Regions from separate parts of the Saccharobesus litoralis genome, predicted to be linked through region 3. Evidence: predicted binding sites of a transcription regulator. Region 3 holds the regulator's gene; each other region holds the start of a gene.
The links. The regulator NrdR, encoded in region 3, represses ribonucleotide reductase genes. The targets are predictions, from matches to a motif close to AAACACNANATNTNGTGTTT.
Positions count from the first base shown of each region.

Region 1: a site for NrdR is predicted at 3,619-3,638, ahead of nrdD (anaerobic ribonucleoside-triphosphate reductase). Genes of this name have one in related genera too.
Region 2: a site for NrdR is predicted at 2,850-2,869, ahead of nrdA (class 1a ribonucleoside-diphosphate reductase subunit alpha). Genes of this name have one in related genera too.

Region 1 covers NZ_CP026604.1:1,336,296-1,344,175, forward strand. Annotated here, with positions in the region: gene thiH (2-iminoacetate synthase ThiH) at 1-343, opposite strand, end outside; gene C2869_RS04665 (thiazole synthase) at 563-1,372, opposite strand; gene thiS (sulfur carrier protein ThiS) at 1,381-1,578, opposite strand; gene nrdD (anaerobic ribonucleoside-triphosphate reductase) at 1,757-3,571, opposite strand; gene nrdG (anaerobic ribonucleoside-triphosphate reductase activating protein) at 3,776-4,228, opposite strand; gene ubiT (ubiquinone anaerobic biosynthesis accessory factor UbiT) at 4,221-4,778, opposite strand; gene ubiU (ubiquinone anaerobic biosynthesis protein UbiU) at 4,913-5,908, shown strand; gene C2869_RS04695 (U32 family peptidase) at 5,927-6,799, shown strand; gene pdxH (pyridoxamine 5'-phosphate oxidase) at 6,908-7,546, shown strand; gene C2869_RS22565 (hypothetical protein) at 7,814-7,880, opposite strand, start outside.
Region 2 covers NZ_CP026604.1:1,592,152-1,600,031, reverse strand. Annotated here, with positions in the region: gene gyrA (DNA topoisomerase (ATP-hydrolyzing) subunit A) at 1-638, opposite strand, end outside; gene ubiG (bifunctional 2-polyprenyl-6-hydroxyphenol methylase/3-demethylubiquinol 3-O-methyltransferase UbiG) at 1,169-1,897, shown strand; gene C2869_RS05600 (HAD family hydrolase) at 1,900-2,574, shown strand; gene nrdA (class 1a ribonucleoside-diphosphate reductase subunit alpha) at 2,965-5,238, shown strand; gene nrdB (class Ia ribonucleoside-diphosphate reductase subunit beta) at 5,340-6,470, shown strand; gene yfaE (class I ribonucleotide reductase maintenance protein YfaE) at 6,521-6,790, shown strand; gene C2869_RS05580 (CPBP family intramembrane glutamic endopeptidase) at 6,797-7,624, opposite strand; gene C2869_RS05575 (helix-turn-helix domain-containing protein) at 7,784-7,880, shown strand, end outside.
Region 3 covers NZ_CP026604.1:72,624-80,503, reverse strand. Annotated here, with positions in the region: gene C2869_RS00330 (ketopantoate reductase family protein) at 1-696, shown strand, start outside; gene thiL (thiamine-phosphate kinase) at 671-1,657, opposite strand; gene nusB (transcription antitermination factor NusB) at 1,815-2,240, opposite strand; gene ribH (6,7-dimethyl-8-ribityllumazine synthase) at 2,250-2,714, opposite strand; gene ribBA (bifunctional 3,4-dihydroxy-2-butanone-4-phosphate synthase/GTP cyclohydrolase II) at 2,798-3,907, opposite strand; gene C2869_RS00305 (riboflavin synthase) at 3,973-4,626, opposite strand; gene ribD (bifunctional diaminohydroxyphosphoribosylaminopyrimidine deaminase/5-amino-6-(5-phosphoribosylamino)uracil reductase RibD) at 4,638-5,759, opposite strand; gene nrdR (transcriptional regulator NrdR) at 5,762-6,211, opposite strand; gene glyA (serine hydroxymethyltransferase) at 6,293-7,549, opposite strand; gene bamC (outer membrane protein assembly factor BamC) at 7,735-7,880, opposite strand, start outside.

The sequences.
Region 1 (7,880 bases), 1.3 Mb from region 3:
TTTGCTCCGGCGTTAAGGCATTACGCCTAACTTTATTATTGGCAGAAAAGCCGCAATAGGTACAAACATTGCTGCACCAGTTAGATAGGTATAAAGGAATATACAACTGGATAGTTTTGCCAAATCGTTGTTGGGTTAATTGCTGGCTAACTTGGGCCATTTGCGGCAAATAAGCTTGGGCAGCGGGTGAGATAAGTGCTGCGAATTGATCAAGCGATAAACCCAAACCAGATTTGGCTTGCACAATGATCGATTCAATATCAGCTTTTTTGGTCGCAAGGATTTGCTGATTGAGTTGTTGCCAGTTAATTAATTGACTGGTTTGGTAAAAAGATTCTGCCACGCGTTAGCTCGCTTTATTATTGTATTTATGGAAAAGGATTTATTATTCGAATAGCAAAGCTATAACCTTTTCAATAAAGATATGATCAATTGAATCCCTTGTAGGTCGAAGCTGCTGCTTCGTCAAAACCTTAAAATACGACGCGAGCGTCGAACCTATAAAAATAGCTAGCCTTGTTTCAACTAATCAAAATTGCAGATCGAGGTTCGTTTAAAGCGCCTACATTATTGCTTGTTCTTGTGCCTGCAAAAACTCAGTTAGCGGACTACTTGCTTGGGCTTCAAATGTTTTATTAGCCATGCCGGCTTGATAGGCTAAGCGTCCGGCTCGTACGGCATAGGCAAATGCTTTAGCCATGGCGACAGGATCATGTGCGACCGAAATAGCGGTATTGACCAATATGGCATCGGCGCCCATTTCCATTGCTTGTGCAGCATGCGATGGCGTGCCGAGTCCGGCATCGACTATGACTGGGACATTAGCTTGCTCAATAATAATGCGTAAAAATGCTGCGGTTTGCAGACCTTGATTAGAGCCAATCGGTGCGGCTAGCGGCATAACTACCGCGCAACCGGCTTCTTCCAATTGCTTACACAATACCGGATCAGCATGAACATAGGGCAGTACGGTAAAACCTTGCTCGCATAGGACTTGTGCGGCTTTTAAGGTTTCAAGCGGATCTGGCATTAAATAGCGCGGATCGGGATGGATCTCTAATTTTACCCAGCGGGTACCAAAGGCCTCATGTGCCAAATGCGCAGCATAAATAGCTTCTTTAGCATTGGTTGCGCCAGAGGTATTTGGCAGTAAACGCACACCTGTATCTTGCAGTGAGGTTAAAATATCATCTTGGCCGTTAGTCACTGGATCAATACCAACTCGCCCAACATCTACCCGTTTTAGCGCCAATGTCGCCATTTCGGTTTCGGACGCCCTAATGGCCAAACGCATTAGCTCTGTGCTTGCAAATTTGCCAGTACCCATTAATAAACGCGAGTTAAATTCAACATCGCCTATTTTAAGTAGCATAATTTGGCTTAACCTCCCGCAATCGCTTGAAATACGTCGACTTTATCGCCGGCTTGTAAGGTAAATTCGGGCCACATATTTTGCGGGATCACTTCAAAGTTAACCGCGACGGCTAAGCCCTTGTTATTGGGCAATTGTGCAATCAAAGCTGCAAGATCAGGCTTGGTTACTTGTTGGGATTGACCGTTTAATTGAATTGCGATCATTGGGTTTACCTATTTATTTTTTGGCGATTACAACACTGGTCTTGGTCAAGCAACAGTCGAAGGGAAAGTGTTATAAAACAACTCTTTCCCTTCGACTGCCTTGGTTTATGGTGAGCTCGACGAACTACGCTCAGGGTGAAGGTCTTTATTACCTTCCTACTGAAAAAATGCTCTTTACCTAAGCCACTTTTCTCGGTTGTTTATGATAATGACGTAAGCCGTGTTCGGTTTGGCGTGGTGAGCTAAAGCTGGATACTTTTTTCAAGTAGCCAATAATACGCGTCGCCCAGTCTATCTTGGTTGAGCCGCATTGCTGGCAGCTATGACGGGTATGTTTATCAATATAGCCACAGTCATTACATAAGGTGATCTTGACGTTGGTTGTCCAATAGTTGCAGCCGGTTTTCGCAGCAATTCTATACAACTTTAGGTATTGTTCTTGATCTGGATATTCTTCCAAATTTAAGTGTAGCGCCGAGCCGCCATCTAAAAATTGATTTAACGCTTTACCATGCAAAATAAACTTATCGAGTAGGTTTACGTCGTTATCTTCGACCGCATAAAAGTACGAGTTATAGCAATCGCGGGTTACTTCTAAACCTTGTTGTCGATCCCATTTAGCGTTTTTGACTCCAAGGTTTTCGGCCGGTACAAACTCGGTATTAAACTTATAGCCCCATTCTTTACTCGCTGCGCGGTTGGCATCAAAGATCACTTTAAGTTGGTTGGTAACAAACTCAACATAGTCTGGATTGTTACCGGCTCTTAGCCCTTGCGACTCTGCCGCTTCGACCATGCCGTTGATGCCTATGGTCAAAAACTGCTTATCGAGATGAATAAAACCTGCGTCATATACTGGCATTAAGCCATTGTCTTGATAGTCTTCTAAAATTTTGCGATAAGCCACTTGGTACTTATGAATATTGTCGACTTGTTTTTGTAAGTCTCCGCCCTCTTGCACTAAACGATTAATATTTAGGGTCATGACATTAATCGAACCCGTCGCGACTCCACCAGCACCCAAGGTATAAGAGAAGGTATTGTCATTAATTTCATTACGTAAGCGGCAGCAGGAAGCTAATGAATCTGGGTTATCCGACATATACACAAAGAAGCTATTGCCGTTAGCGTTTTGTTGAGCGCAGAAATTGGCGAAATCGAGATCAGACGGCTCACCATCATTAGTAAGCATAGCCGCAGTGACTACAGGATAGGTCAATAATGCTTTATTGCGTTCTTCGTTAAACCAGTTCATAAAGAAGCACTGTAAGCGATCTATGCTATCCCAGTTTGGTTGATGTAACTGTGGATCATCAGATGTCGCGGCCTCAGGAAACACAAAGTTCTCGAACATGGCTTGACCAAACTCTCGCGAGAAAATACTGATATTCCAAAATACAGATTGATAACCGCGTGCCGCCGCTGGTTGATTTAAGCTATACACCACATGCTGTAAATGCGCTTCAATGGTAGTTTTATGGGTTGTTAAGTAATCGTCACCATAGTCTTTGCGGGCGAAATAATCGAAGTAGCACAAAAACTCAACCGTCGCGACTGCACCAGCAAACTGGGCGCTAACCGCAAACACTAGATTGATAAAAGCCCCACAAAATGATTCCAGATGTTGAGGCGCTTTAGATTCACCACCAAGTTTAACTAGGCCATCTAATAACAAAGGATACAAGGTTAGGCTTACGCAATACGGTTTTAATGAACTTTCATCATGGCAATATAACAGATGAGAATCTAAGTCCGCCAAGTACTGCTGGGCTAGCTCGTCACCGAAAAGTTCGCGAATTTTTGCGGTTAATAACTGGCGATTAACCGCTATATTAATGTCCTTGTTTAACTCATTTTCTAACGTCGCTAAGTTCTTACAACTGACGTTGGCATTGGCATCATATTTCGAGCCATCGGCGGCGTTACTGGCATGAATATAGTTATCTATAAATTGGACTTTATGTTGAACTAGGCTATCGGATAAGTGCTGCATTTTATTCTTGTTCCTATCTGCAATTAAGTAATTCGTCGAGCAACCGGTGACACTATATCTTGTGTCTTGGAGCAGTATTAAGCACCACATATAGTATTAATTCCAGTTGAGAAGAGATCTCAATTGACGCAAATCAAGCCGTTTTTATAAATACTTTACAAGCCTATTTTTGTTGGTTTAAATCAAAGAAATTGTGTTTACTGCCTAGTGTGTTTGAAACTTGGCATTGAGCAGCTCTCCCGTGTGTACGTTAACAAACCTTTGGTTAGTGGTGGCTTTGTCTAGGCCTCCCAATTTGGGCTGCCACCGTCCATATTTAACATAATCTAATTGAGCCAATATAGGTTTGCTCAACTTATCTTTACCTGTATACAAACACGTCTTAAGCCCACGCTTTTTAGCAATACTCAAGCAAATAATGAGTTGATCACTTTGCCACTCACCGCCAAAAAACACCACACAACTGATCAAGGCTTGGTACTTATCTAACCATTTAATGTAATCTGCTTCTGTTAATGGTTGACCATAATTGGGGTCGTGGATCTCTGGGCTATGGCAACCTTCGCACTTTAGTGCGCAGCCGGTGATAGTGAACAATAACGACACTTCACCTGGCACTTCTTGCAATACCACTTGTGGTGTTAAGTAATTAAACATGACTTACCCCTTGCGACACATGCAGCTCAGCATAAAAGTCGATAAATTGATTTAATGGTTTGGCTAACACATCGCGATCAAACGCATCTAAGAAGTTTTTCAAAGCCAAGCCAAAATCTGTATCACCCGTGATCTGCAATTGGCGTCGAAAAAATAAGGTATCGGGATCACACTGTTGCGCTGCCATTAAGACAAAGGCTTTATGTTGACCACTAATGGTGACGTCAGCCTCTTTACTGTCTCTAGCATTAGCCGTACCTGGTCGCCGACAGGTGATCTTGGCTTTCTGATCTTTTCGCTTATTGGCTGATGGTGTAACAGAGATCTGCACATGCAATGGAATATCGAGCATTTTTAAGCCTAGCCATTTGCCTTGCAAAAAATTTAACTCTCCATTGTTTAATGGTTCAGCAAAGACTTGGTTAAACATCTCAGCCAACACGCTATCCATTAAACGTTGTGGCAATATTTGCTGACTAAAAGCGAGGAGTTTAGGTACTACAACATTAGCGGGTGCTAGACGGTTTAACTGAGAAAATAATTGGGTCATGTGAGTCTTATGGGTTAAAAATTTGTAAATCAGTATAAGAAGCTAATAGCCCGCACCTTTAATCTAAATCAACGAAACCCTGCTTCTAGGCTTTTATACTGCGATTCATTCCTTCATCATGATGTGGATCAATTATGCAATTATTGAGCCCCGCTGGTAGCCTGCCAGCGGTAAAATCAGCCTTAAAGCAGGGTGCTGATGCTATCTATATCGGCTTAAAAGACGACACCAACGCCAGACATTTTTCCGGCTTAAATTTTGACAATAAAACCATCGGCCAAGCCGCCCAATTAATCCAACAGCAAAATAAACTGTTACATATTGCCATTAACACTTTTGCTCACCCAGGCCAGTTTAAGCGCTGGCAATACGCGGTTGATCATGCCGTCGATATCGGCGCCAATGTGCTGATACTAGCTGACATAGGTGTGTTAGATTATGCAGCCAATCGCTATCCTGATATCGAGTTGCACTTATCGGTGCAAGCGTCGGCAACCACAGCACAAGGTATTCAGTTTTATCAAAATAACTTTGGTATTAAGCGCGCGGTATTGCCGCGCGTATTGTCGATACATCAAGTAAAACAGCTGGCGCGCACAACCAAGGTGGAGCTTGAAGTCTTTGCTTATGGCAGCTTGTGTATTATGGCAGAAGGACGCTGTTATTTATCTAGCTATATGACTGGCGAAAGCCCCAATACAGCTGGTGCATGTTCCCCCGCCAAATATGTAAGATGGCAAGAAGACGGGCGATATTTAGAATCTCTTCTTAACGACGTGATGATCGACCGTTATGCGCCGGATGAAAACGCTGGCTACCCCACCCTATGCAAAGGCAGGTTCGATGTTGGCAGCCATACCTACCATGCGCTTGAAGAACCAACCAGTCTTAACACCTTGCAATTATTGCCGGAGCTAATTAACACCGGCATTAGCGCAGTCAAAATCGAAGGGCGACAACGCAGCCCAGCTTATGTTGCCCAAGTCACCCAAGTATGGCGCCAAGCGATAGACGCCTGTTTGCAAAACCCGAGTGATTTTGAAGTCGAGCAAAGCTGGAATACCAAGTTAGCCCAGTTATCGGAAGGCAGCCAAACCACGCTGGGCGCTTATCACAGAAATTGGCAATAATTAGATGGAGAAAAACCTATGCAATATTCCCTTGGCGCCATTCAATATTATTGGCCAAAAACAACAATCGAAGACTTTTATCAACAAGCCGCGCAAAGCCCGGCTGACATTATTTATTTAGGCGAAAGTGTTTGTAGCAAACGTCGTGAACTTAAATACAAAGATTGGCTTGATGTCGCCCAACAGCTAGCGGCGGTAGGTAAACAAGTAGTGCTATCCACCATGACATTATTAGAAGCGCCGTCTGAAGTTAATGTATTAAAACGTTATTGCGATAATGGTGAGTTTTTAGTTGAAGCCAATGATATTAGTGCTGTGCAACTGTTGAGTGAAAACGGTGTGCCTTTTGTCTGTGGTCAGCCGATTAATATTTATAATGCGCGTAGCCTCAAACAGCTGCGTAGTTCAGGCATGATGCGTTGGGTGATCCCTGCTGAGCTGAGTCGCGACTGGATCACCACTTTGCTAAATGAGTATGCCGAGCTTTATCATAATCAAGATTTTGAAGTGGAATTGTTTGCCTATGGTCATTTGCCATTAGCATTCTCAGCCCGCTGTTTCACCGCCAGATCAGAAAACCGCGCCAAAGATGATTGTGAATTGTGCTGTATTAACTATCCGCAAGGGCGACCGACTTATAGCCAAGATGGCCAGCAATTGTTTGTACTTAACGGTATTCAAACTCAAGCCGGAAAATGCAGCAACTTAATTAATGATTTGGTAGATGTTGATGATTTAATCGATATTATTCGCATCAGCCCGCAAGCGGAAAACACGTTCGATATTCTGCAAAACTTTATCGCACAAGAAGCCTCGCCGGTTAAGCAGCCATTAAGTAAACAACAAACCAATGGTTATTGGCACAATATTGCGGGTATGCACTCAGTTTAAAGACAGGCTAAATAGGCTTTTGTAGCGCCAGTTAATCTATATCAATTAACATTGTCATTGAGGTTTTTATACTGCGCGCTATCAATAAATGACACCTAAGGTGATCCTATGGATTTAGCAAACCAACGCCGCGAATATAGGTATGCTAATTTAGATCTTGAGCAAGCTAATAAAGATCCATTACCTCAACTATTGAGTTGGTTAGATCAAGCGCAAGCAGCACAAATAGTCGATGCATCCGCTATGACTTTATCAACAGTCGATGAGCAAGGCATGCCAAGCTCACGTACTGTATTACTAAAAGGCATAGATCAAAAAGGCTTGGTGTTTTATACCAATCTCGCCAGTAGTAAAGCCAAAGATATCAGCGTAAATAACCAAGTTTGTTTACATTTTGCTTGGCTTCAACAAGATCGCCAAGTACGAGTTCAGGGTGTCGCCAATCGGTTAAGCACAACACAAGTGTTACACTATTTTTTAACTCGACCACGCAATAGCCAACTCAGTGCATGGGCTTCTGAACAGAGCCGAGTGCTCCAATCACGTGAGGTTTTAATACAACAATATGAACAAATGAAGCAAAAATTTAAAGACGGTAAGATCCCACTACCCGCTCATTGGGGCGGCTATTGTGTTACCCCTATTCGTTTTGAGTTTTGGCAAGGAGGGAACGATCGTTTACATGATAGGCTAGTGTATCGTCGACAATCTGACCATGCATGGTCTATTGAAAGGTTAGCCCCATGATCACAAAACCCCGCTTAGGGCGGGGTTTAAAGGCATAAGAAAGTTAACTTCGTTTGCAATAAACGACAATTATTTCGCTTTTTTAACTGCCTTTTTCAGCTTTTTGATTTTAGCTTGCTGCTTAGCTACTTTCGCTTTACGTGCTTTAATTTCTTTCTTAAGTGCTTTTACTTTATTAGCCATGGTTTTAGACCTTTTTTGATTAATTAACAGACATCACAACAGGATGCACTATTAACGGTGTATATCACCCGTTAATTCGATTATCTATTCATTGTTATGTTGCTTGATAAAATCACGTATAAAACGGCGGATCTCACGAGCTGCACTGGTG
Region 2 (7,880 bases), 1.5 Mb from region 3:
GGAATGTAGTCAATTAATTGCTCAATCGTAATATCTGGATTTTCTATCATGGCTAAACAGCCATTAACCACTTCATTTAAATTATGAGGTGGAATGTTGGTCGCCATACCAACTGCAATACCCGATGAACCATTAACTAATAGATTAGGTACTCGCGTCGGTAAAACTTCAGGAATTTTTTCGCTGTCGTCATAGTTAGGCACAAAATCAACAGTTTGTTTTTCCAAGTCCGCTAACAATGAATGCGCGATTTTAGCCATACGCACTTCGGTATAACGCATTGCAGCAGCAGAATCACCATCTACTGAACCAAAGTTACCTTGGCCATCAACCAGCATATAACGCAAAGAAAATGGCTGAGCCATACGCACAATAGTGTCATACACTGCACTATCACCGTGTGGATGGTATTTACCTATGACATCACCGACAACACGTGCCGACTTTTTATAAGGTTTGTTCCAGTCATTTTTCAGCTCATTCATAGCAAACAATACGCGACGATGAACAGGCTTAAGGCCGTCACGAACATCCGGTAATGCACGTCCAACAATTACACTCATAGCATAATCGAGATAAGACGTTTTCAGTTCGTCTTCAATATTGACAGGAAGTATTTCTTTGGCCAAATCACTCATAAACCAGACAAATCCCTAAATAGTTGTTTTACTTGATTTTTCTTGTATAACGCTTGGTCACTTACCAAAGCGTAAAAATTAGCGCGCAGATTCTACCACACTTGTGCCAGCTTACCATGTAAAATATTTGTAAATCGACGCGATAAATCATCCATCCACACATCTATTCACAAGAACAGTGCCGTTATCGCATAGATATAGTCTTCTCGCTCAGGTCTTATGGTTCATTGTCTGCGCTTACTCTCGACTTTGGCTCCTGCGTCGTCCTACTACCTAAATCCCTTTAGGCAACCCCAATCACATAATAGAGCATATGCTCATGGGGATTCAAAGCTTGACGGCTTTGCTTACATGGATGTAAGTACTTAGCGTGAGCAGGATGCGGAAGCTGCCCCTAAAACCTGATCGCTTTGACTATAACTATCGACGATAAGATTGCGGCAACAAACATTCTCCGTATAATGCGACTTAACGTAACACTTCAAAAATGGCTCGCAAATTAAGGTCATTAACCAGCAACCATGGTCGATATGGAAGTAAAACAATCAACTACAACCCCAGCCAACGTGGATCATCAAGAAGTCGCGAAATTCGATGAAATTGCGCATAACTGGTGGGATAAAGAGCAAGAATTTGCCCCTTTGCACAATATTAATCCCTGCCGAGTCAACTTTATTCAACACTACACTAATGGCATCTTTGGCCGTACTGTTTTAGATATTGGCTGTGGTGGTGGGATATTAACAACAGAGCTTGCTAAACAAGGCGCTAAAGTCACAGGTATTGATGCGGCTAGCCAAGCGATCGGCGTCGCAAAACTGCAAGCCAAAGCCGAACAACTCAACATAGATTACTTCAATACCTATGCTGAGCCATTTGCTGAGCAAAATTCGAATAAATTTGACGTTGTGACTTGTATGGAAATGCTGGAACACGTACCTGAGCCAGAGTCAGTCATACGATCTGCCTGTCAAATGCTCAAGCCAGGCGGTGATTTATTTTGTTCAACACTCAATAAAACGATACGCTCATTTTTATTAGGTATAGTGGCAGCAGAACATATTTTAAATTTGGTCCCTAAAGGGACTCACGAACATAGCAAATTTATACGCCCTGCTGATTTAATTGCCATGATCGAGCGTCAAGGTCTAAAAGTCAGAGTCGTTAAGGGATTACATTACAACCCGCTCACCAAAGATGCATCACTCAACGACGATTTAGCTGTCAACTACATTCTTCATGCCACGAAGCCAGTATAACTATGAATATAATCACTAAACCTCAGGCCGTATTATTCGATTTAGACGGTACTTTACTCGATACCGCTCGTGACTTAGGCAATGCGTTAAATGCCGTGTTAAGAGAATTAAATTACCCAGAAAAATCCTATGATGAATACCGTGACTCTGCTTCCCATGGTTCTTATGGCATGTTGCGTATAGGTTTAGGTGAAGATTACGACAAATTGATTTCAACAGAACTTAGGCAAAAATTCTTAGATTACTATGAATCTGCAATTAACCAAGCCACTATTGCATTTGACGGTGTCAAACAAACCTTGTTAGCCCTTGACGAGCAAAATATTCCATGGGGTATCGTTACCAACAAACCCGGTTACTTGACTGATCAACTTGCAATTCAGTTTCCCTTGTTTAAAAACTGCCAAGCTATTGTTTCTGGCGATACTTTACCCGAGCGAAAACCTCACCCCGCACCTTTATTGTTGGCAGCCGAACAAATGCAAGTGGATCCAAGTCAATGTTGGTATATAGGCGATGCGTTACGAGATATTGAAGCTGGGAATAATGCCAATATGCTGACTTTTGTCGCAGAGTGGGGTTACACCAAGGACACATTACCGACAAATTGCTGGCAAGCCGATTATCATTTAGACAGCCCGTTTGAATTGGCAAAGACCATAAAGAATCTAAGGTAAATGCCCGCAGGTCAGGTGGTATATGGACTCGCATTTTTCAAGCCAAAAGCTTATTCCGATTCACCATAATTAAATGCTAAATTCGATAATAAAAAATTTAGCTAAAACAAAAAAATATTTTTTATTTGCAAAGCGATTTCATTCAGCATTTTACGAGATAAAAAGTAAGTAGGTACTTACATAAAAAAAGGCCACTTATATACGCTCAAAATGCGAGCAGAGCAGCACTTGCTAAATCACCAAAACCTCATTATCTTGTGGTCTTCCAAACCGATTAACCCTATATCTTGTGTATGACAGTTTGACGAGAGGCAAAAATATTTGATCTCAGTCGTCTCACAAGATGTATCTAATAATAAAGAAATCAAAACACTAAATTTAGGCGCGATTATGAGTGAGCAACTGTTCGTTAAAAAAAGGAATGGATTAAAAGAGTCATTAGACTTAGAAAAAATCCATCGTGTTATTACCTGGGCTGCAAAGGACTTAGACAATGTTTCTGTTTCTCAAGTCGAAATGAAATCGCAGATCCAATTTTTTGACGACATTGACACTTCAACTATTCATGAAACGCTAATCAAATCTGCCGCCGACTTGATTTCAGAAGAGACGCCTAATTATCAATATTTGGCTGCTCGATTAGCAATATTTCACCTACGAAAAAGAGCCTTTGGTCAATTCGAGCCACCTCATTTATATGATCATGTGCAAGCGTTAACCGAATCTGAACGCTATGACAAACATATTCTTGAAGACTACAGCAAAGAAGAGATTGAAGAATTAAATGACTACATGGATCATAACCGTGATCTTAATTTCTCTTATGCTGCGGTTAAGCAGTTAGAAGGGAAATACCTGGTACAAAACCGCGTATCTGGTGAAATTTTCGAAAGCCCTCAGTTTTTATACATCTTAGTATCTGCTTGTTTATTCAGTAAATACCCAGCAGATACTCGTATGGATTACGTAAAACGTTTTTACGACGCTATCTCAACTTTCAAAATTTCATTACCAACACCTATTATGGCTGGCGTTCGTACACCAACACGTCAATTCAGTTCATGTGTATTGATTGAATGTGGTGATAGCTTAGATTCTATTAATGCGACAGCTAGCTCAATCGTTAAATATGTTAGCCAGCGGGCTGGTATTGGAGTTAACGCTGGACGTATTCGTGCCGAAGGTAGTGTTATCCGCGGTGGTGAAGCCTATCACACAGGTTGTATTCCTTTTTACAAGTATTTCCAAACTGCGGTTAAAAGCTGCTCACAAGGTGGTGTTCGCGGTGGTGCTGCCACCTTGTTTTACCCAATTTGGCACTTAGAAGTCGAAGCCTTATTAGTACTTAAAAATAACCGTGGCGTTGAAGAAAACCGAGTTCGTCATTTAGATTACGGTGTGCAATTCAATAAATTAATGTATCAACGCTTAATTAAAAGTGAATACATTACTCTATTCAGCCCATCTGATGTGCCTGGTTTATATGATGCTTTCTTCGCTGATCAAAACAAATTTGAAGAGCTATACGTTAAGTACGAGCAAGACGAAAGCATTCGCAAGCGCCGCGTAAAAGCGACTGACTTATTTGGTATGTTTGCTCAAGAACGTGCATCTACTGGCCGTATTTATTTACAAAATGTCGACCACTGTAATACACACAGTCCATTTGACCCTGCCGTGGCACCGGTTCGTCAAAGCAACCTGTGTTTAGAAATTGCCTTACCAACTAAACCACTTGAGCAAGTTGACGATCCTAATGGTGAAATTGCACTTTGTACTTTATCGGCATTTAACCTAGGTGCAATTGAAGACTTATCTGAATTAGAAGAGTTAAGTAATTTAGTCGTAAGAGCTTTAGATAGCCTACTCAGTTATCAAGATTACCCTATTCCTGCGGCACAAAATTCGAGCCTAAGCCGTCGTACTTTAGGTGTTGGGGTTATTAACTTTGCTTATTATTTAGCTAAGCATGGTGTACGTTATTCCGACGGGTCAGCCAATGGCTTAACTCACAAAACGTTTGAGGCAATCCAATACTACCTATTGAAAGCATCAAACGAGTTAGCACAAGAGTTTGGCGCTTGTCCTAAGTTTAATGAAACCACGTACTCAAAAGGTATCCTGCCGATTGATACCTATAAAAAAGACTTAGATTCAGTCTGTTCGGAGCCATTGCATTTAGATTGGGAAGCTCTACGCGAGTCCATTACCACCCATGGTCTTCGCAACTCAACCTTATCAGCACTAATGCCTTCTGAGACATCTTCACAGATCTCAAATGCAACCAATGGTATCGAACCTCCTCGTGGCTTTATTAGTGTTAAAGCCAGTAAAGACGGTATTCTTAAGCAGGTTGTTCCTGAATTTGAGCGTTTACGTTTTAACTATGAATTGTTATGGAACATCCCTAACAACAAAGGCTATTTAACCCTAGTTGGTATTATGCAGAAGTTTATCGACCAAACTATTTCTGCCAATACCAATTATGATCCAGCTCGCTTTGAGAACAGTAAAGTACCAATGAAGCAATTGCTTGCTGATCTGTTGCTAGCTTATAAGCTAGGTGTTAAGACACTTTATTATCATAATACCCGTGATGGAGCCGAAGACTCGCAAAAAGATCTTAAAGAAGATGATTGCGCAGGCGGCGCTTGTAAGATATAAAGCACCTCTACTAGGTAATTGACCAAAAATTAAAGGGCGGTTTTTACCGCCCTTAATGCCTTTAATCTATCAACTTTTATTGCATGTAAAGACAGAGCCATATGAGCTATACAACTTTTAACCAGGCCAACACAGACTACCTTAACGAACCTATGTTTTTCGGCAACCTTGTTAACGTTGCCCGTTACGATAAGCAAAAGCATCCTATTTTTGAGCGCCTTATCGAAAAACAGTTGAGCTTTTTCTGGCGACCGGAAGAAGTTGATGTCAGTAAAGATCGCCTTGATTTTCAGCGTTTAACACCGCATGAACAGCATATTTTTACCAGCAACTTAAAATATCAAACACTGCTCGATAGTATTCAAGGCCGTTCACCCAATGTCGCTTTGTTACCTATAGTCTCATTACCTGAGTTAGAGACCTGGATCGAAACTTGGGCGTTTAGTGAAACCATACACAGCCGTTCATACACGCACATTATTCGTAACATAGTGAATGATCCTAGCGTTGTGTTCGATGATATCGTGGTTAACGAACATATCATTAAGCGCGCTAACGACATCTCAATTTATTACGACCAGTTAATTGAAATGTGCCAAGTTTATTATACTCAAGGTGAAGGCACACATAGCATTAACGGCAAGCAATTAACCGTTTCCGTACGTGAAATGAAAAAGCTTACTTATCTGTGTATTGTTGCTGTAAATGTGTTAGAAGCAATCCGTTTCTATGTCAGTTTTGCATGTAGCTTTGCTTTTGCCGAGCGCGAAGTTATGGAAGGTAACGCAAAAATTATCAAGCTTATCGCCCGTGATGAAGCCCTGCATTTAACCGGCACGCAGCACATGTTAAATATTATGGCATCAGGTGAAGATGATCCTGAAATGGCAGAAATCGCCGAAGAATGTCGTGAACAAGCCATTGAGTTATTCAGAAAAGCGGCCGAGCAAGAAAAAGAATGGGCAGCCTACTTGTTTAAAGACGGCTCTATGATAGGCCTAAATGAAGATATTCTTTGCCAATATGTAGAATATATCACCAATAGCCGTATGTTGAGTGTTGGCTTACCTAGTATATTTGACACCAACCAAAATCCAATTCCTTGGATTAACGCTTGGTTAGTTAGTGATAATGTGCAAGTTGCACCACAGGAAGCCGAAATCAGCTCCTACTTAGTGGGTCAAATCGACAGTGAATTTGACGCTAATGACTTTGATGACTTCGAGCTTTAACATTCAAAAACTATTGTTAATGCGTTAACACGCAATAATTTGTTTAACGCATGTCTGAAGAAATAGAATTCACTATCGTCACGGAAGACTATAAAAATACTAACTGCCAAAACTTGCTTGAGTATATTGAGCAACAAAAGTTAGATGTGCATTACCATTGCCGCGATGGGTTTTGTGGCGCTTGTCGTACAAAGCTCGTTGATGGCGAGATCCGCTATCACAAAGAACCTTTAGCCTTTATACGCAAAGGCGAATTTCTACCCTGCTGTAGTTATCCTCAATCTGATATCACCATTAAAACCAAACCTGAGAAAACATAGCCTCGCCTATGCCTGCAACATAGGGTAAGTGAACAAGCACACATGCAGTGTGTTGACAACAAAGTGAAAAACAATAGGGTAGACAATATTACGACTATAGTAATAAATAAAACCATAGCCTAACCCAGCAATCACACTAGCTAACGCAAATAACGGTGAAAAGCCTATGTGAACCGCAGCAAAAAACACACCCGATATAGCCACTACGCCCCAAACCCCCAACTTATCACTAGCTGGCTTTTGCAATATACCGCGAAATACACACTCCTCAGCTATAACTGTACTAAATAGCATGCAAGTCAAAAAGACCATAAAATGTGGCGGTACTTTACTGTGCCATTCTACTATCCCTAACAGCACAGCTAGCGAAAATGTTAGAGTTATACTGACAATAGCAATAAACCAAGGCTTAGTGTACAACTTGTCAGGGCTCATCAGAGCATTTGATGATTTAGTATCACGTACTAATAAATAAGGTAACAAACATAATGCAATGACAAACTTATCAAAGTTGAAATACAAGGTATGCGGTTGCGCATTTGGGCTAATAATTAAATCTTGGTAAATCAGTATATTATTAAACCCAGGTAAGGCGTGTAAAAGTAAAGCTGCGGTAAAAACAACAAACACAGCCATACGTAAAATCAGATACCCACTAAATAGCGCTTTATCCATATAAATTAGAATTAAATAAAGGCAAGCAATAACACAGCCAACCAATTCAATAGCACCCAGTGCTAGTAGCGTAATCAAGCCAAATACACTAAAACCAATAGGCCATTTATTGTTCTTAAACCGTTCTAATAGCAATTTAATTTCACCAAGTTGTTGCAATATCCCATTTTGCGTTCATAAAGTGGAATTGGGCTCATCAAGTAAAATAATGAAGATAGACATAGATGATTTATTACTCTGATTCGTCTTAAAAGAAGTAACGTTAGCATCGTTGCGCTATTGTCTTATTCATCCTTGTTTTTACTAAGAGGAGTTCAGATGCAATTAAAAGACACCCACCTTAACCATATTCACTCACCAGACGCTTTAAAAACCGCAAGGATCGACGACGTTATCGCATGGGCGACAAAAAACC
Region 3 (7,880 bases):
GCTTACGATATCCATTCAGCTTTTAAGCACCTACAACCTAAATTAGCTAACAATGCTAATATTATCTTATTTAATAACGGTATGGGCTGTATTGAAGAAATAACGCCTTTACTTGGTCCTAAACAAAGGTTGCTGGCCGCTTCAGTCACTCACGGTGTGCTCAAGCAAGCATCAAATGTGATACATACCGGTCAAGGTGCCATCTATTATGGTGATGTGACTCCTAACAAAAAGTCAGATCCCTTGTCGGCTGATACGTTGGCGGATTGTGATACTATGCTAAAACACTTACCCAACTGCCAAAAGGTAAAAAACATTGAATACCGCCTTTGGCAAAAGCTGGCCATCAATGCTTGTATTAATCCGATCACCGCGCTTAATCAACAACAAAACCGCTCTGTGTTAGATAAGCACTATTATGAGTTAATTAACGATATTCTAAATGAATTTTGCCAGATCACTCACGCTATACATTTAGACTTTGATTTCAATACGTTATTAAGTACCGTACTAGAAGTAGCCAAAGCAACGGGTGAAAACTTCTCATCCATGAACCGAGATGTATATAACAAACGCCGTACTGAAATTGACTATATCAACGGATATATAGTCAAAAAAGGCCAAGAATTAGCGATAAAGACACCGGTGAATCAGCAATTAGTGGCTCAGGTTAAAAATGTTGAAAACCGTGTTTAGCGAGATTTTGCACCCTTCCCTTGTTTAACACAGAACAAGTAGGCTGCGGCCCTTCTGCGCATTCAAGCATTTCGCCTATCAGGGTTAAAGGTAAATGAAGATCGTTGGCGATGTTTTTTATTGTTTGACGCTGGGCTTTAGGGGCTGTAAAACAAAGCTCATAATCATCACCACCCGACAAAGCATTGACAAGAGCTTGCTCAAAGCCAACTGCATCTTTATGATGTTGCGCTAGCGGCAAGCTTTCACAGTGAATAACCGCGTTCAACTCTGAGCGTTGACATATATGATTTAAATCAGCAACGAGTCCATCTGAAATATCCAAAGCGGCATTAGCAATACCTAACAATTTTTTCCCTAGTGAAACTCTAGGTTGAGGTAAGTCAAAACGCTGTTTTAAAAACATGACACTTTGCTCAGACACTATGCGTTGCGCTGCAAAGTTTTTATCTGTGTAAGCTGCCAGCCCCGCAGCTGCATCACCTATGGTGCCAGAAACATAAATATCATCACCAACTTGCGCGGCACAACGGGTTAAAGCTTTGCTTGCTTCCACTTCACCAAACGCACTGATGGTAATCGACAATGGTCCTTTAGTGGTATCACCACCTATCAAATGGCACTGAAATTGCGATGCCAAATTAAATAAGCCTTGGCTAAAGGCTTTTAACCAATCGGCATCAAAGTTGGGTAACGTCAGTGCTAAATTAAACCATTTTGGGTTGGCACCCATCGCGGCTAAATCACTTAAGTTTGTCGCTAATACACGATGACCAAGCGCAAAAGGATCAATTTCAGGCAGGAAATGGCGGCCAGATACCAGTGTATCTGTCGTAACGGCTAGGGATTGATGGATAGGCGGCGAAAGCAAGGCGCAATCGTCACCTTTGTCCAAAATTACGCCTTTGTCTGGCGTTGATTGCTGGTGGAAATATTGTTTGATTAAAGCAAATTCATTCATATAGTCTTCTCGCTCAGGCTTTATGGTTCATTGTCTGCGCTTACTCGCCCCAATCACATAATAGAGCATATGCTCATGGGGTCTCAAAGCTTGACAGCTTCCCCTAAAACCCGATCGCTTTGACTAAACATTACCAGCAATGCTTTGGGCACGATAACTACTTTTTAAACTCTGATTTGCGAATGAATTTAACCGCTTTATCTAATACACCATTAATAAATTTATGGCTATCATCAGCTGCAAACACTTTAGCCACTTCAATCGCTTCATTGATAACGACTTTATAAGGTACTTCTTTACAATCGCTTAATTCATACGTTGCAACGCGCAAAATGGCTTTTTCAACCAAATCAACTTCAGCAATATCTCTCGCCAAGTGCGGCTTATAAGCAATATCGAGATTGTCGGCAGTCATTGCCACACCATTAACTAGCTTTTTGAAGTAAACGACATCAAACTCATTAACGTCGTTTTCTTCTTCCATTGCTTCAATAACATCTGCAATGCGATTATTCGTCACTTGCCAAGAATAAATGGCTTGTGCCGCAAGCTGACGAGCTTTTCTACGCTGTGAACCTTTCAATGTCGTACCTTAAATTTGATCTAAAACGTTGACCATTTCAATTGCAGTTAACGCGGCTTCTGCCCCTTTATTACCTGCTTTTGTACCCGAACGCTCAATAGCTTGCTCAATAGATTCGGTGGTGATAACACCAAAGGCTACCGGCGTAGTAAACTCCAATGCAACTTGCGACAAGCCTTTACTCGCTTCGCCTGCAACGAAATCAAAATGCGGTGTACCGCCACGAATAACTGCACCTAGAGCGATAATAGCGTCGTATTTACCTGATGCTGCGACTTTCTTCGCTACAATAGGTAATTCATGCGCGCCGGGTACACGGATCAAAGTAATATCATCAGCGCTTACGTCGCCATAACGTTTTAGCGCATCAACTGCCCCTTCAACTAAGCTTTCAACAACAAACGCATTAAAACGAGCTATAACTAAGGCAAACTTTTTGCCTTTAGCAGATACTTGACCTTCGATAACCTGCATGAAATATCCTATCAATTATTGGAGTAAAAATTTTCGGCGTAGTGTAACAAAAACCGCGCCCTCGTTACGAATAAATTTTGACTTTATTCTGTTACATATTCTACGACTTCTAAACCGAAACCAGAAAGGGCGTGATAACGTTTCGGGGCGCTCAATAAGCGCATTTTACCAACATTGAGCTCGGCCAATATTTGTGAACCAACACCCACGGTACGTGATGTACCAAAGCCAGGTTTAACTTTAACTTTTTTACCCGCGTCTTCAGCTGCGAATCGTTCAACTATGTTGATCAACTCGTTAGCGGTTTCATTTTTACCAAGTAACAATACCACACCACCTTCATCGGCAATTTTCTTCATTGCTTGATTAAGTGACCAATGACTTTTGTTATCCCTTGTAGAGCGTAACAAGTCGTTAAACGTATTAATTAAATGAACCCGAACTAAAGTCGGTTTATCAGGATCAATATCTACATTTTTTAAGGCAAAATGAATTTGATCATCAATTGTATCTTTAAATGTAACTAAATCAAACTCACCGTATGCTGTGGGTAATTTACACTCAGCAATTTTTTCAATCGTTGTTTCGGTGGTATTTCTATGCTCAATTAAATCAGCTATTGTACCTATTTTTAAATTGTGTTGTTGAGCGAATGTTTCTAAATCTGGACGACGTGCCATGCTGCCATCATCCTTTAAAATTTCAACAATAACAGCCGCGGGTTCACACCCTGCTAATCTAGCTAAATCGCAACCGGCTTCGGTATGACCGGCTCGATTTAATACACCACCGTCTTGCGCCATTAATGGGAAAATATGACCAGGCTGCACTATATCTTCTGGTTGTGCATCTTTCGCTACCGCCGCTAATATCGTGGTGGCTCTGTCAGCCGCTGAAATACCAGTGGTAACACCTTCCGCAGCTTCTATTGAAACCGTAAAATTAGTGGCGAATGCCGCTTTATTTCGATCAGCCATTAAAGGTAAATTTAATTGTTCGCAGCGCTCTGCGGTTAACGGCATACAAATTAGGCCTCGGCCATAGGTTGCCATAAAGTTAATGGCTTCAGGTGTAACATGCTCAGCCGCCATGATTAAATCGCCTTCATTTTCACGATCTTCATCATCCATTAACACCACCATTCGGCCTTGGCGGATCTCTTCGATTAATTCTGCAGCAGTATTCAATTTCATTTTTTTCTCGCTTTTGGCGTCGATGCTTTTTTTCGCATTATTTTAGAGTCGAGGCTTATATGATCTTATTTGATAAAACCTGATTTAGCTAACAAGTTCATCATATTTTGATCTTGTTGTTGTGGTGTTTGATAATTCATTAAACGTTCTAAATAGCGCGCAATCACGTCAACTTCAATATTCACTTTATCGCCGACCTGCCATTTAACAATCGTCGTTTGCTCAGCCGTATGAGGAATAATGGTTAACCTAAACCGATTACCAGATACTTCATTAACCGTTAAACTAATACCATCAACGGTAATTGAACCTTTTACAGCAATATATTTAGCTAAATCTGCCGGCGCTTCTAGCCAATATTCTGTCGCATTGCCATTGTCTTGAATTTGCTTTAAGTTGGCAACACCATCAACATGGCCACTCACAATATGACCACCTAAACGCGTATTAGGTGTGCACGCTTTCTCTAAATTGACTTTTGAGCCTATCGAAAGAGAGGAAAATTTTGTTCTCTTTACCGTTTCAGAGGACACATCAGCCTGAAAAGATTGCGCATCAAACTGAGTTACGGTTAAACAGGTGCCATTAACAGCTATAGAATCACCGAGTCGCACATCTTGCATATCTAACCCATTGACGGCCACTTTAACCTGATAGCCATTTTGCACAGGACTTAACGCCATTATGTGGCCAACCGCTTCTATAATTCCAGTAAACATAATAAGAGGCTTTATCCTTTTTTATGTAAAATAAGTTTTAAATCTTCACCAATTTGCGTCACGCTTTGATACGACCACCGATGAGCGAGCGCTAAGCTATCGGTCTCAGGTAAATTAACCAAGCCAAACGTCTGTTCACCCATCAGCAGCGGCGCTTGATAAATTATTAGTTCATCGACTAAATCGGCTTCAATAAATGCCCCTGCCATGTGGGCTCCCGCTTCAACCCAAACGTCATTAATTCCCTGTGTCGCTAAATAAGCCAGTACATCCGTTAAATCCACTTTATCTTCGCCTCTTACGCGCTTGCTAGCGACTTGACGATAAGTAACATTGTCTGGCAATTCGGGGCGTTCAGCTGATATTCCCACAAACAAAGTTGGGCTATTGTGTGAAAAGAATCGATTACTCGCGCTTACTTTTTTCTTACTATCGATAATGACCCGCAGAGGCTGTCTGACATCGTCAGTTGGGTAACTTGTTAGTTCACTTTTTCGAACATTTAATGCCGGTTGATCCACTTCGACCGTACCCGAACCTGAAATAATGGCACAACTTTGTGCGCGATAATGCTGAACATCAGCACGCGCTTGCGGCCCTGTGATCCATTTGCTTTCGCCATCTGCCATTGCCGTTCGGCCATCAATACTCGCAGCCAGTTTAAGACGGACATAAGGTAGTCCGGTTCGCATACGTTTAGTAAAACCAAGGTTCAGTTGCTCACAGTCTTGTGCCAAACAAAGAGTGTCGATTTCTATACCAGCAGCTTGTAATTTAGCGACCCCTTTAGAATCGACTTGCGGATTAGGATCAACCATACCGACAACCACTCTTTGTATTCCCGCTTCTATTAAACCATCAGCACAAGGTGGTGTACGACCATGATGAGAGCAAGGTTCCAACGTAACATAAGCGGTTGCACCTTTAGTGATATGGCCTTTATTATTTGCATCGGCTATTGCATTGCGCTCGGCATGTAATTCACCCGCTTTAAGATGAAAGCCCTCACCTATCACTTGCCCAGATTTGACTAAGACACAACCCACTCTTGGATTGGGAGACGTGGTATACAAGCCTTTTTTGGCTAATTGAATGGCTTTAGCCATCCAATAAAAATCATCCTTAGTCAACATAGTTAGCTTTTTAATCCCGCAATTGTTTTGCCAAATTCAGCCACATCTTCAAATGAGCGATAAACAGAAGCAAAGCGAACATAGGCCACTTGATCCAGCTTACGTAAATGCTCCATGACTAAATTACCAATTAATTGGCTTGAAATCTGTCGCTCGCCTGTCGCTCGCAATTCAGATTTAACCCGATTAATCAGTTGCTCAGTTTCCTCGACGCTAACTGGGCGTTTTTCCAATGCCCTGATTAAACCACTGCGCAATTTGTCTTCATTAAATGGTTCATGCGTGTCATCCGTTTTTACCACTCGCGGCATGACTAATTCAGCCATTTCAAACGTTGTAAAACGCTCATTACATTGTAAACAAGCACGGCGACGGCGAATTTGATGGCCTTCAGCCACTAAGCGAGAATCTATGACCTTGGTTTCTTGTTGGTTACAAAACGGACAATGCATGACTTACTCAATCGTTTTTTAAATCAAAAAAGGCCGCAAATGCGACCTTTATCACTAACTCAAAAAGCTAGCTAAGCAATATTAAGCATAAACTGGTAAACGACTACACACGTCTAATACTTTAGCTTTTACTGTTTCAATAACATCTTGGTTTTCAATGTCATCTAAAACATCACAGATCCAGCCAGCTAATTCTTTAGCTTCAGCTTCTTTAAAGCCACGACGTGTAATAGAAGGAGTACCGATACGTAAACCAGAAGTAACGAAAGGTGAACGCGGATCATTAGGTACAGAGTTTTTGTTAACAGTAATGTTAGCGTTGCCAAGTGCTGCGTCAGCATCTTTACCCGTAATATCTTTGTCGATTAAATCAACTAAGAATAAGTGATTATCTGTTTTACCAGAAACAACTTTATAGCCACGCTCTTGTAATACAGCAACCATAGCTTTTGAGTTTTTCACCACTTGCTCTTGGTAAGCTTTAAACTCAGGTTGCAAAGCTTCTTTAAAAGCAACTGCTTTAGCGGCAATTACATGACATAAAGGACCACCTTGACCACCTGGGAAAACCGCACTGTTTAATTTCTTCTCGATCGTTTCATCAGACTTAGCTGATAAAATTAAGCCACCACGTGGTCCGGCTAATGTTTTATGAGTAGTTGTAGTTACAACATCAGCATATTGCATAGGTGATGGGTAAACACCAGCGGCGATAAGACCAGCAACGTGCGCCATATCAACCATTAAATAAGCACCCACTTCATCCGCAATTTCACGGAACTTAGCCCAGTCAACAATGCCTGAATACGCTGAAAAACCAGCGATAATCATAGCAGGCTTATGCTCTTTAGCTAACGCAGCCACTTGCTCGTAATCAATCTCGCCAGTTTCTTCGTTTAAACCATACTGAACTGCATTATAAGTTTTACCTGAAAAGTTAACATGCGCACCGTGAGTTAAGTGACCACCATGAGCCAAGCTCATACCTAATACAGTATCGTGCGGCTGAAGTAACGCTTGGAATACAGCAGCGTTAGCTTGCGAACCAGAATGCGGCTGAACGTTTGCATAAGTTGCACCAAATAATTGTTTGGCACGCTCGATTGCTAAGCTTTCAGCTACATCAACATGCTCACAGCCACCATAGTAACGCTTACCCGGATAACCTTCTGCGTACTTGTTTGTTAATTGTGAACCCTGTGCTTCTAAAACGCGTGGGCTACAATAGTTTTCAGAAGCAATCAATTCGATATGCTCTTCCTGACGGCGAGTTTCATCTTGAATTGATTGATATAATTCCGGATCGAAATCAGCGATATTCATGCTGCGAGTTAACATGTGCTCTCCTATAGAATAGCAAAGTAGATTTGAACTTGGGGTAACTTGTTTGGGCGCGTATTGTATAAGTTTTCACTACGGCTGCCTACTGCAATCTACCTTAAAAAAATCAGCATTTACTTGATAAATTTTCAAGCAAATAAATAAACACAAACGAGGCGTGTTAACGCCTCGCATTAATTAAATTATTCCAATGGTTCTGCAAGTATAGCGGCAAACTCAGGGATAACTTTGTCAATAATATCTTTACTAACAGGCTCTAAATTATTATTGCTAAACGAAACCTCGGTTTCATCTTCACGGCGTAATAATTCAACAACATAATCACCTG